DNA from 3 places in the Brevundimonas sp. M1A4_2e genome. Region 2 is predicted to be linked to each of the others. Evidence: predicted binding sites of a transcription regulator. Region 2 holds the regulator's gene; each other region holds the start of a gene.

Region 1 (4,158 bases), on a different contig from region 2:
TCTGGCGCACCAGGGCGTTGTCGTCCAGCACGCTGAGGGTGCGGATCGGGCCGTGGAAGGCCGCCACCTGGCCGAAGCTGCGGAAGGGGGTCTGGCAGACCCTCACCGCGTCAGGATGGGCGTCGCAGAGGTCGGCGGTGGCGAAGGTCATGGGCGGGCTCCGTTGGTTCGCGGGGACTCTGCCCGTCGCCGCCGAGGGGAAACAAGGCCGTTGCGCGCAGAAACGCGGTTGGCGGGCTCGCCACATCCGCTCATCCCAGCGGACGCCGGGATGAGCGGGAGAGCGGGCGGCGCAAAAAAAAAGGCCCGCCCGAAGCAGGTCGGGCGGGCCGATCTCCGTCCGACCGGCCACGCGGGGTCGGTAGGCGGGTCGCGCGGCGGCGAACGGAGAAGCTCTGTCGGAAACGCCCGTCCCGCCGTCATCCTCAGGCTTGCCCGAGGACTGGATCGTCCGCGCGATCCCGGCTGGAACGGAAGGGGGCGCTTCCAGGCTTCATCCTCAGGTCAGGCCCGAGGATGACAGCGTTTGGATGATGGGGCCGATCAGCCCTCCAGGTCCTGGCCCTCGTCGGGTTCGGGGGCGCCCAGCATGTCGTCGGCGATCTTGGCGGTGGACTGGCGCACCGCCTTTTCGATCGAGGCGGCCATGTCGGGGTTGTTCTTGAGGAACTCCTTGGCGTTCTCGCGGCCCTGACCGATGCGGGTGGAGTCGTAGGAGAACCAGGAGCCGGACTTCTCGACGATGCCGGCCTTGACGCCCAGGTCGATGATCTCGCCGATCTTGGAGATGCCCTCCCCGTACATGATGTCGAAGATGACCTCGCGGAACGGCGGGGCGACCTTGTTCTTCACCACCTTGACGCGGGTGGTGTTGCCGACCACCTCGTCGCGGTTCTTGATCGCGCCGGTGCGACGGATGTCCAGGCGCACCGAGGCGTAGAACTTCAGCGCATTGCCGCCCGTCGTCGTTTCCGGCGAGCCGTACATGACGCCGATCTTATGACGGATCTGGTTGATGAACAGGACGATGCACTTCGACTTGGAGATCGAGGCCGTCAGCTTGCGCAGGGCCTGCGACATCAGACGCGCCTGAAGGCCGGGCAGGCTGTCGCCCATCTCGCCTTCGATTTCGGCGCGGGGCGTCAGGGCCGCGACGGAATCGATCACCACGATGTCCACGGCGCCGGAACGCACCAGGGTGTCGACGATCTCCAGCGCCTGTTCGCCCGTGTCGGGCTGCGACACCAGCAGGTCGTCCAGATTGACGCCCAGCTTTTGCGCATAGACGGGGTCCAGCGCGTGTTCGGCGTCGACGAAGGCGGCCACGCCGCCCTTCTTCTGGACCTCGGCCACGGTGTGCAGGGCCAGGGTGGTCTTGCCCGAGGATTCGGGACCGAACACCTCGATCACCCGGCCGACCGGCAGACCGCCGATGCCGAGCGCCATGTCGAGGCCGAGCGAGCCGGTCGAGACGCTCTCGATCTCGGCCACCACGCCGGCCTTGCCCAGTTTCATGACCGAGCCCTTGCCGAAGGCGCGATCGATCTGCGCGATCGCCGCCTCTAGAGCGCGTTGTTTGTCGCTGTCTTCTTTACCCACGAGCTTCAGTGCCGCCTGTGACATTGGTTTTCTCTCCCTTGCCATGATTCCCATCTGACTTCGGGAGAGACCCGCCACGGACCCGCTCCCTTGGTGAAGCGGACTATGGACACGGTTTGTTCTTGTTCGCAAGATGTTCTCGTGAACTGAACAAGAACATTGAGCACGATGCGACCGATACTGTCGTGTCTGTCTTAGCGGGACCAGAAGGACCGGGCGCGCGACAGGCGGGCGAAGGCGCGGCTTGAGGCGGCGTGAAGGACGGCGGCGCCCTGCTCGCGGCGGCCGATCAGGCGCCCGGCGGCGAAGGCGATCTCGGGCGAGGTCAGGCGGGCGTCGGCGGGGATGCGGTCGCGGGCGACGGCCAGGTCGTTGAGGACGCCGAACGCGTCCTGCGTCGTCTCCAGCGCCTTGAGGAAGCGTCTTTCGCGGCGGGGATGGTCGAACAGGCCGACGAAGAACTCGGCCGCGTAACGCAGGCGTTTCACCCGGATGCGCAGCCGGTGGCGGCCCGCCGCGTCCAGGCGGTCGAGGCGACGGCCGCCGCGTCGCACGCGCCGGTTGAGCCGCTCCAGGGCCTCGGCGGCGAAGTCGGCGACGGGCCGCCGCCGCCGCCAGGTCCGCACCGGATCGGGGTCGCTGCGCCAGGCGCCGGTCTCGATCCAGGCCAGGGTCTCGAGCATCAGGGCGGCGTAGCGCGGCGAATCGATGGCCGCCATGGTCCGGCGATAGGCGCCGCTGCGGGCCGCCAGCAGGCGCAGGCCCAGCGGGGCGAGGCGGGGGTCGGGCGTCTCCAGCGCGGCGGGGTGGAAGACGTCGCGGATGAAGACGTCCAGATCGCGCGCGACGTCGGTCTCATGCGCCAGCCATTTCAACTCTGCGACGACGGGAGCGGCGTCCTCGCCCAGCAGGGGACTGAATATGGACAGGGCGGCGCGCAGCCGACGCAGGCCCACGCGCAGCTGATGCAGGGCCTCGGGCCGGCGCACCCTTCTCAGCAGTTCGGCGTTGGCCGAGACCTGACCCAGGGCGGCCAGGGCCGTGCGGCGCAGGGCCGCTTCGGCGCTTAAGGCGCGGGGCAGGGGATCGGCGCGGGCGGTGCGGGGCGCGCGCTCCAGCCCCTCGGCCAGGCGCCAGCCGCGCTCGGCCTTGCTCTCGAACAGGGGGACCAGGGCCACGTCGGCCGACAGGCGCCGGGCCAGGGCGAACAGAGCTTCGGGCGGGCCGTCCTTCAGCTCCAGCTCCAGTTCGCGCAAGGGCTCGACGCGGTCGCCCGCCGACAGCTGGCCCTCGTCATAGGCGGCCTCGATCACGGCGCCCTCGAAGGCGACCAGACGGACGCGGCGGCGCACCGTGCTGGCGAAGCGAGGGGCGACATCGCGGCGGCGGCCCTTCAGCAGGGCGGCGGCGGGCGTCGTCTTCAGCGCCGCCCAGTCCAGGGCCTCGCTGGCGACCGGCATGTCCCATTCGGCGCGGTTGAGGACGTCGCCGCCCGTCTGGCCCTTCAGCGTCTGGACGAAGCCGCGTTCGGTCGCGCGCACCCGCAGGCCCCAGCCCGCGCGCCGCAACGCCTGATCCGGCGTGTCGAAATAGACGGAGCGCAGGGCGTGCACGCTCTCCTCGCCCGCCAGGGCCGGGTGGGCGTCCAAGCGCGCGGCGGCGCCGGGGCCGAGCCGAAATTTGAGTTCAACTTCCTGCTTCATGCCGGACATGTCGCCATTGTGCGCCTATCCTCATGCCGGTCCAAATGATCCAACGGCCAAGGTCGAGCGTTAGGTGTCGCATGACTGATCTTCAGACCGCTCAAACCGCCCAGAACGCCGAACCGGCCAAACCCGCCGTCCTGACCATCCGCAACGCCCGCATGGGCGACATTCCCGGCATCAGCGCCCTGGTGGCGCGGGTCTACAAGGACATGCCGCCCTATACCGCGGGGATGCTGCGGGGCCAGATCGCCACCTATCCGGACGGCCAGTTCGTGGTCGAGTTCGAAGGCGAGATCGTCGGCTATGCGGCCAGCTTCCGCATCGACGAAAAGTCCGCCATGGGCCCGCACACCTGGGACCAGATCACCGGCGGCGGCTATGGCGCCCGGCACGATCCGGCCGGCGAGTGGCTGTACGGCATGGAGGTCTGCGTCGACCCCGCCCGACGCCGCCTGCGCATCGGCCAGCGCCTGTATGACGCGCGCCGCGACCTGTGCGAGGCGCAGAACCTGAAGGGCGTGGTCTTCGGCGGCCGGATGCCCGGGCTGGCGCGGCGCCGCTCCGCCTATCCCGACCCAAACGCCTATGTCGAGGCGGTGCGCGACCGCAAGGTGAAGGACCCGATCATGGCCTTTCACCAGCGCTCGGGGTTCGAGCCGGCGGGGGTGCTGCTGAATTATCTGCCGTCGGACAAGGCGTCGCTGGGCCACGCGGCGCGCTGGGTCGGGCGCAACCCCTATTATGTCGAGGCGACGGGCAAGGGGGCGGCCTTTGCGGTCAAGGAGACGGTGCGCGTCGCCACGGTCCAGCTGCAGATGCGCAAGGTCGACAGCTTCCAGGAGTTTATGGACAA
Region 2 (4,158 bases):
ACGCGCCTGTCCTACATCTCGAACGCCGAGGGCGGCCCGCCGCAACTTTTCGTGCGCTGGATGGCGTCGGGTGAAGCGGTCCGCGTCACCAACCTGCCCAACACCCCGTCCGGGATCAGCTGGTCGCCCAACGGCGAACAGTTGGCCTTTTCGGTCCTGGTTCCCGGCGACAAGCCCAAGATCGGCTCGCCTCTGGCCAAACCGGAAGGCGCCAAATGGGCCCCGCCGCTGGAGATCATCGACACCGTATCCTATCGCTCGGACGGTCAGGGCTATCTCAAGCCCGGTTTCCGCCACGTCTTCGTCGTCGGCGCCCAGGGCGGCGGCACGCGCCAACTGACTCACGGCGACTTCAATCACGGCGGCGGCCTGTCCTGGTCGGCTGATTCACGCACCCTCTATCTGAGCGCCAACCGTCGACCCGACTGGCAGCGCGAAGCCAATGACAGCGAAGTCTTCGCCCTGGACGTGCAGACCGGCGGCCTGACCGCCCTGACCAGCCGCGCCGGTCCCGACAACTCGCCCGTCGCCTCGCCCGACGGCCGCCGCATCGCCTATCTCGGCTATGACGACAAGCGGATGGGCTATCACAACACCCGCCTCTATGTGATGGACGCTGACGGCTCGAACAGCCGGGTGCTGACGGCGAACCTGGACCGGTCGGTCAAATCGCCGGTGTGGAGCCGCGACGGCCGCTCGGTCTACGTCGCCTATGACGATCAGGGCCGCACCAAGGTCGCCCGCGTCTCGCTGGACGGCGTCGTCACCCCCCTGATCGAAGACCTGACGGGCGACGATTTCGGCCGCCCCTACACCGGCGGCGACTTCACCGTGGCCGACGACGGCGCCATCGCCTTCACGCGCGGCACGCCCACACGCCCGGCCGACGTCCATGTGCTGAAGGGCGGCCGCAGCACCCAGCTGACGCGCCTTAACGCCGACTTCCTCAACGCCCGCCGTCTGGGCGAGGTGCGCCGCATCCAGGTCGCCTCGTCCCACGACCAGCGCGCGGTCGAGAGCTGGCTGACCCTGCCGGCCGACTATGTCGAGGGGCAGCGCTATCCGCTGGTGCTGGAAATCCACGGCGGCCCGTTCGCCGCCTATGGCCCGCACTTCGCCACCGACAATCAGTTGTTCGCGGCTGCGGGCTACGCCGTGCTGTCGGTCAACCCGCGCGGTTCGACCTCCTATGGGGACGAGTTCGCCAACCTGATCCACCACAACTATCCGTCGAACGACTATGACGACCTGATCAGCAGCGTGGACGCCGTCATCGCCCAGGGCGTCGCCGATCCCAACCGCCTGTTCGTCACCGGCGGCTCCGGCGGCGGAGTGCTGACCAGCTGGATTGTCGGCAAGACCGACCGCTTCAAGGCCGCCGTGGTCCAGAAGCCCGTCATCGACTGGGCCAGCTTCGTGCTGACGGCCGACAACCCGGCCTTCTTCGCCCGCTACTGGTTCGGCGAGTTTCCGTGGGAGAATCCAGAGGCCTATTGGCGCCGGTCGCCGCTGTCGCTGGTCGGCAACGTCAAGACGCCGACCATGGTCGTCGTCGGCGACGAGGACTATCGCACCCCGGTCAGCGAGTCGGAGCAGTACTATACCGCCCTGCAACTGCGCGGCGTCCCCACGGCCCTGGTGAAGATCCCCGGCGTCGGCCACAGCCTGGCCGTGCGCCCGTCCCAGAACGCGGCCCGTATGAACGCCATGATCGAATGGTTCGAGCGCTACAAGGACGGCGCCCCGGCCACGCCCGCCCGCTAAGGTCAGGTTCCGCCAGCCCTGAAGCCCGCGCCCGCCGTCAAACGGCAGGCGCGGGTTTCTGCTTTGAGGGCCTCAAGCGTGACGTTAGTTGACTTTTAACCAGAACACTTACAGAACATCACCAACGGTTCACGCCTTGTTCTGGATTCGCCGCCATGCTCACGAAGAAACAGCACGAACTCCTGATGTTCATTCATGAGCGCATCCGCGAGACGGGCGTTTCCCCGTCCTTCGACGAGATGAAGGAGGCGCTGGACCTGGCGTCCAAGTCGGGCATTCACCGCCTGATCACGGCGCTAGAGGAACGCGGCTTCATCCGTCGCCTGGCACACCGCGCTCGCGCGCTGGAGGTCGTGAAGCTGCCGGAACAGGCCACGACCGCCGCGCCGGCAAAGGGCCGCGTCCCCTTCAAGCCCGACGTGATCCAGGGCGGCGGCCTGGGCCCGCGCCAGGCCACGGCCGAGGCCGCCAATGACGTTCGTGACCTGCCCCTGTTGGGCAAGATCGCCGCCGGCACCCCGATCGCCGCCATCCAGCACGAACGCGAGCGCCTGCCGGTCCCGGAGTCCATGTTGGGCGCGGGCGAACACTACCTGCTGGAGATCGAGGGCGATTCCATGATCGAGGCCGGCATCCTCGACGGGGACACGGTCATCATCAAGCGGGTGGAGAACGCCTCTTCCGGCGAAATCGTCGTCGCCCTGGTCGAGGGCGAAGAGGCCACGCTGAAGCGCCTGAGAAAGAAGGGCCAGTCCATCGCCCTGGAGCCCGCCAACAGCGCCTATGAGACCCGCATCTTCGGCCCTGATCAGGTCGAGGTTCAGGGCAAGCTGGTCGGCCTGCTGCGCCGCTATCACTGAGACTGCGGCTCTGGGCGGCGCGCTCGACCTGCCTTCGAGGTAGCGCTTCCCCCTCCCCCCATTCTCCGCTCATCCCGGCGGAGGCCGGGATCCAGTGCTTTGGCCTCAAGCGAACCCGTTTGAAATCAGCCCGCCCTCTAGCCTATCGCAGCACGTGCGGCCCTTACTGGATCCCGGCTTCCGCCGGGATGAGCGGGTTTAGAGAGGGTGCTTAGTTAGAACCGCCCCCGCTCCACGGCCGCCGCCCTCGCACTTCCGCCGCCCACAAGGCGCGCCAGCCGCCAGCCTCATCGCGCCACAACTCCACCGAGCCGCCGCGCGCATAGTCGGCGCCGTCCAGCACCAGCCGCCCTTGGCACGACGACGGCAGGGCTGCGATCACGGCGCGCACGCTGATCACCTCCGCGCTACGGCACATCTGATCCAGCTGCTCGGCTGTCGGCGTCGCCTTGCCCCACCACAGCGCCAGCGGCCCCGGTTCTCCGTCCAGCGCGCAGTAGGAGCGCCTGCAAATCCAGTCTTCCGGCGACCGCGCGACCGGCTCCAGCCCTCGACGCCGGGACCAAAGGTCGCTGGCGAATTGGCGCACTGCCGGCCGCACCACGACCGCCTCGCTTTCGAGCCGATAGGCCGCATTCGCTCCACCATCGCCGATCCAGATATCCGGCGGGGCCGGGCGCGGCCAGATCAGCACAGCCGCCGCAAACGGCAAGCCCAGCAACCGCCACGGCCCCCGCCACAGGCACATGAACAATATGCCCAGAAAGGCGACCGGCAGGGCGGCCGCAGGAGCGCTGGGGATCGCCTTCACGGCGCCCGGCAGACTGGCCGCCCAGTGTCCGATCGCCAGCATGGCGTCGACCGACTGACCCGCCACCCACAGGAAGGGCGCGCCCAGTCCCAAAGGCTCCAGCGCTGCGCCCAGCGCCAGGGCGGGCATCATCACGAAGTCCGCCAGCGGCGCCGTCGCCAGGTTCGCGATCAGCCCGTAGACGGCCGTGCGATTGAAATGCTGCATGGCGAACGGTCCGGTCGCCATGCCCGCCACCAGGCTCGCGGCGCAGGCGGCCATCAGCCAACTGCCGAACCGCTGCGCGGCGACGATAGGCCAGGGCGCGGCGAACTCGCGGATACGGCGCGGCCAGACCTCGACAAGCGCCACCAGCGCCGCCGTCGCCGCGAACGACATCTGGAACCCGGGCGTCACGACCGCCTCTGGCCGCAACAAGAGCACGACAAAAGCCGCCGCCGACAGCGCCCGCATGGTCACCGCCTGCCGATCCGTCAGGATCGCCAGAAAGGCGATCGACGCGGTAATCGCGGCGCGCTCGGCCGGCGGCGGCGCGCCCGAGATGACGAGATAGGTCCCGACCGCGATCAACCCTGCGATCGCCGCCGCCTTCTTGCCCGAGACGCGCAGCGCCAGCCACGGCCACGCCGCAACCAGAAGGCGGGCGGCAAAGAAGACAAAGCCGCCCACGACCGCCATATGCAGGCCCGAGATCGACAGGATATGCGCCAGCCCGGAATCGCG
Region 3 (4,158 bases), 360 kb from region 2:
ACGTCGGAGCGCCTACTGGAGAGTCCCGCCCCAATGGCCACCACGCCTGAGAAAAAAGTCCGCCGCTCGCGCGCTGAACAACGCGCAGCGACCGAAAAACTGATTCTCGACACGGCGGAGGATCTATTCTCTCAACGCGGCTACTTCGGCGTCACGATCAAGGATGTCGCAGACGCCATGGGCATCCACCCCGCCCTGATCCACTACTACCACGACGGCAAGCAGTCATTGTTCGAGTCCGTGTGGGAGCGGCGGGTTGAACTGGCGGTGTCGGCGCGTATCGCCGGGCTGGAAGATTACGCCAATGCCGTCGGCGACGACGTGACCATCGAGGGGGCCCTGCGCGCTTTCTACGACAACGCCTTTGACGCCTATATCCATGGCGAAGAAGGCTGGCGCAGCTTTGGCCGCATCTTCGCCCAGGTCAACAATGCGCCCGGCTACGGCACGGAGCTGATGGACGAGTATTTCGATCCCCTGGTGCTGCGCCTGATCGAACTGCTGAAGAAGGCCGTCCCTGATGCGAGCGACGAAGACCTCTTCTGGTGTTTCCAACTGACGTCCGGCGCCTACACCCTCATACTGTCGCGCACGGGCCGGATTGACCGGCTATCGAACGGCGCTTGCATTTCTGACGACTTTCAAGCCGTGCGGGAGCGTTTCGTCACCTTCATGGCCGCGGGCTTCGCCGCCGTCTTCGCCGCCAGCAAGAAAAAGGACGCGCCCCAGTCTAGCTGACGCGCGTCCCGACCGGCCGCAGTCCTTATTGAGGCAGGCGCGCCTGCCTCAAAGCGGCGCGCCGGACCTTGCCGGCTTCGTCACGTAAGGCCTCGTTGGTGAACTCAATGCGTTTCGGCATCTTGTACCGGCTCAGCGTCGCGCTGATGAACTCCAGCAAAACCTGTTCGCTGAGGGTCGAGCCGTCCATCGGCTGCACGATGGCATGCACCACTGAACCCCATTCGTCGTGCGGCAACCCGATCACGGCGCTGCCGCGCACGTCCGGGTGAGCTTCCAGCGCCGCCTCGACTTCGGCCGGATAGATATTGGCGCCGCCCGAGATGATCAGGTCGTTGCGACGGTCCGACAGATACAGATAGCCATCCGCATCCACGCTGCCGAGGTCGCCCATGGTCTCGTATTCGCCGACCAGGCGCGAGTCGCTGCCCAGATAATGGTAGGTCGACGACGGTCCGGTTTCTGGTCGGAAAAAGACCTCGCCCACCTCGCCCACCGCACATTCACGGCCATCGGCGTCCAGGATTTTGAGGTCATAACCCGGCCGGACCTTGCCCACCGAACCCTTGCGCTGCAGCCAGTCGGTCCCGGAAATAATGGTCGAGCCTGTCGCCTCTGTGGTGCCGTAATATTCCCAGACGCGATCGCTCCCCAACCAGTCGATCCAGGCTTCCTTGAGCCAGGGCGCGCAGGGCGCCGCCATGTGCAGCATCATGCGCAGGGTCGGAAGCTTGTAGCGGCCCAGGACCTCCGGCCCCAGCTGCCAGATCCGATGCATCATGGTCGGGACCATCGTCACCCAGTTTACGCCATGCTCTTCGATCAGATCGAGGGCCCGCTGGGCGTCGAACTTCTGCATCTCCACAATGGTGTTGCCGGTGAAGATGGCCATGGTGATGCAGTGGAACGGCGCGTTGTGATACAGCGGCCCTGGGTTCAGGACGACCTCGCCGGGTTGCTGGTGCAGGAAACCCTCGGTGGTGTTCCACTGCGCAGGCATGGCGTCGACGATCACCTTGGGCCGCCCTGTGGACCCCCCGCTCGTCATGGCCTTCCAGTTCCTGGCGATAGCCGGCGGCAGAGGTTCGGCCGAAAGCGCCTGATACCCGTCGAAGGCGCCATCTACCGTGGGGATGTCCTCACGCGGGCATTGGCCGACGAACAGGCGCGGCCCCACCAGGTCGAGGATGTGCTCCAACTCGACCGGCGCCAGGCGAGCGGACACCACGTTCGGGGTCGCCCCCAGCTTCCAGATACCAAAGATCGTTTCGTAGAAGTCCAGCCCGTTCGGCAGCGCCACGGTGACGTAGTCGTCCTGCCCCACCCCACGAGCCTGCATGAAGCGCGCGCGCTTCGTCGAGCGCGCGTCCAACTCCGCATAGGTCAGACGCAGGTCGTCCATGATGAGCGCAAGGCGCCCAGGATTCCTCGCCGCGTGATGAGCGAGGATCGAGCACAGCGGCACAGTGTTATCAGTCACGTTTTTGAAGCCTCCCATACGCCGGGCTGGCCTCTAGAACCCTCTCCGGCCTCCATTCATTAACTTAGCGCTAAATGAATGAAAAGCCGTATGACCTAACCGAGCACCAAAATACCTTAGGGCCGCCGCCCCGTTGCGTTGCCCCAGCACGACCAAGCGCGCTCCATCTTAGGCCCAGGAGTCGTAGCGTGTGGCAACACGTCGCCCGTCACCCAAACATCATCTCAAAGCGGCGCCGCCGTCTTATCATTGCAGGGCGCTAAACGGAGATCGCCGGGCCTAAGCTCACGGCTGGATAATCTTTCTGCCTCGCTTGACTCCTCCCATGGGCAGGAGCGCATATAGAACAAATGAGGAACATTTGTTCACAACCAGAAGCGCTGACTGCGCTGAAGGCGCGGCTGGAGGCGCTTGAGCGATGTGGCGCACGACGCGTCGCTACACCTGAACGTCATGCGGGTGAGGATGTCTTCGCCCCTCTGGCGACCGGCGTGGTTCACGATCTCTACGCCGCTGCGCCCGCCGACGCGGTGGCGGTCAACGCCTTCGGACTGGGCATGGCGCTGCGGGCGGCGGCGGAGCGGCCCATCGTCTGGGGCCTGCATGAGATGATGGCCCAGGAGGCGGGGCGGCCGCACGGTCCAGGCCTGCATGAGATGGGGCTGTCGCCGCGGGACTTGCTGCTGGTGCGGGCGCGCGACGTACAGACCCTGCTGGCCGCGGGTGAAGAGGCCCTCCGCAGTCCCGCCGTGGGCGCCGTGCTGTTGAGCGCCTGGGGCGAGGCCAAGGCCTTCAGCCTGACGGCCAGCCGGCGACTGGCTCTGGCGGCCGAGGCAGGCGGCGCGACCCTGTTCCTGGCGCGGGCGGGCGCCCTGCCCTGCCCCAGCGCGGCCGAGACCCGCTGGTCAGTGGCGTCCTGCGCTTCAGAACCCTTGGAAGGCGAGGCGCCGGGGCGGCCGTCTTTTTCGGCGACCCTGCTGCGGCGGCGCGGCGGCGGGGCGACCGGAACCTGGATCATGGAGTGGGATCGTGAACAGCGAACCTTCCGCGCACCCACGCCGCTATCTGGCGGTCTGGTTCCTCTGGCTGCCCAGCGACCGACTGCGGCGTCAGGAGCAGCGCGAAGACGCGCCGCCTGAGGATACGCCCGTCGTCCTGGCCGAGAAGATCAAGGGCGCCCTGCGGCTAGCGGCGGTCGATCCGACGGCCGCGCGAGCGGGACTGACCCCCGGCCTCGCCCTGGCCGATGCGCGGGCGCGGACTCCCGCCTTGCGCGTCGTCGCCCATCGACCGGACCTGGAGGACGCCCTGCTGGGACGGGTGTTGGAGGACTTCGGCCGCTTCACCCCCATGATCGCGCTCGACCCGCCGCACGGCCTGATGCTGGACGTGACCGGCTGCACGCACCTGTTCGGCGGCGAAGCGGACCTGATGCGGACGGTTCAGACGCGTGCCGAACGCGCCGGGCTTCAAACGCGATGCGCCCTGGCCGCAACGCCTCAGGTCGCTCGCGCCCTGGCGCGTTTCGGATCCGGCGGGCGGTTCGAGCCCGGGGAGGAGCGCGCCGCCGCACGCCGCCTGCCCGTCGCCGCTCTGGAGTTGCCGCAAAAGGAGGAGCAGGCCCTGCGCCGCGCAGGGCTGAAACGTCTGGCTGACTTGGACGACCGGCCCCGCGCGCCTTTGGCCGCCCGTTTCGGCGCCGATTTTCCCGCCCGGCTGGCGCGAGTTCTGGGCGACGAGGACGTGCGCATCTCCCCGCATCGTCCGGCCGCACCCGTCGTGGTCGACCGCGTCTTCTTCGAGCCGATCTCGGCGCCTGAAGACATCGAGCGGGTTCTGTCCGACCTGCTGATCGAGACCATGGACCGACTGAGCCAGACAGGCCTAGGCGGCCGAGCCTTCGAGGCCGGCTTCTATCGCGTGGACGGCGAGACGCGTCG

Evidence for each region. Region 2 encodes LexA, which represses DNA repair genes until DNA is damaged. Its sites were predicted from a motif close to ATGTTCNCNANNTGTTCT; they were not measured.
Region 1: recA (recombinase RecA) is a predicted target of LexA. The motif match lies at 1,722-1,739, and genes of this name have one in related genera.
Region 3: ACLBV5_RS02325 (ImuA family protein) is a predicted target of LexA. The motif match lies at 2,551-2,568, and genes of this name have one in related genera.

What each region holds. Positions count from the first base shown of each region.
Region 1 covers NZ_JBKFAI010000004.1:158,072-162,229, forward strand. The annotation lists gene rraA (ribonuclease E activity regulator RraA) at 1-151, opposite strand, end outside; gene recA (recombinase RecA) at 544-1,623, opposite strand; gene ACLBV5_RS10170 (CYTH and CHAD domain-containing protein) at 1,794-3,311, opposite strand; gene ACLBV5_RS10175 (GNAT family N-acetyltransferase) at 3,383-4,158, shown strand, end outside.
Region 2 covers NZ_JBKFAI010000001.1:133,505-137,662, reverse strand. The annotation lists gene ACLBV5_RS00685 (prolyl oligopeptidase family serine peptidase) at 1-1,764, shown strand, start outside; gene lexA (transcriptional repressor LexA) at 1,920-2,624, shown strand; gene ACLBV5_RS00675 (ComEC/Rec2 family competence protein) at 2,836-4,158, opposite strand, start outside.
Region 3 covers NZ_JBKFAI010000001.1:491,531-495,688, forward strand. The annotation lists gene ACLBV5_RS02315 (TetR/AcrR family transcriptional regulator) at 34-738, shown strand; gene ACLBV5_RS02320 (AMP-binding protein) at 764-2,218, opposite strand; gene ACLBV5_RS02325 (ImuA family protein) at 2,569-3,357, shown strand; gene ACLBV5_RS02330 (Y-family DNA polymerase) at 3,248-4,158, shown strand, end outside.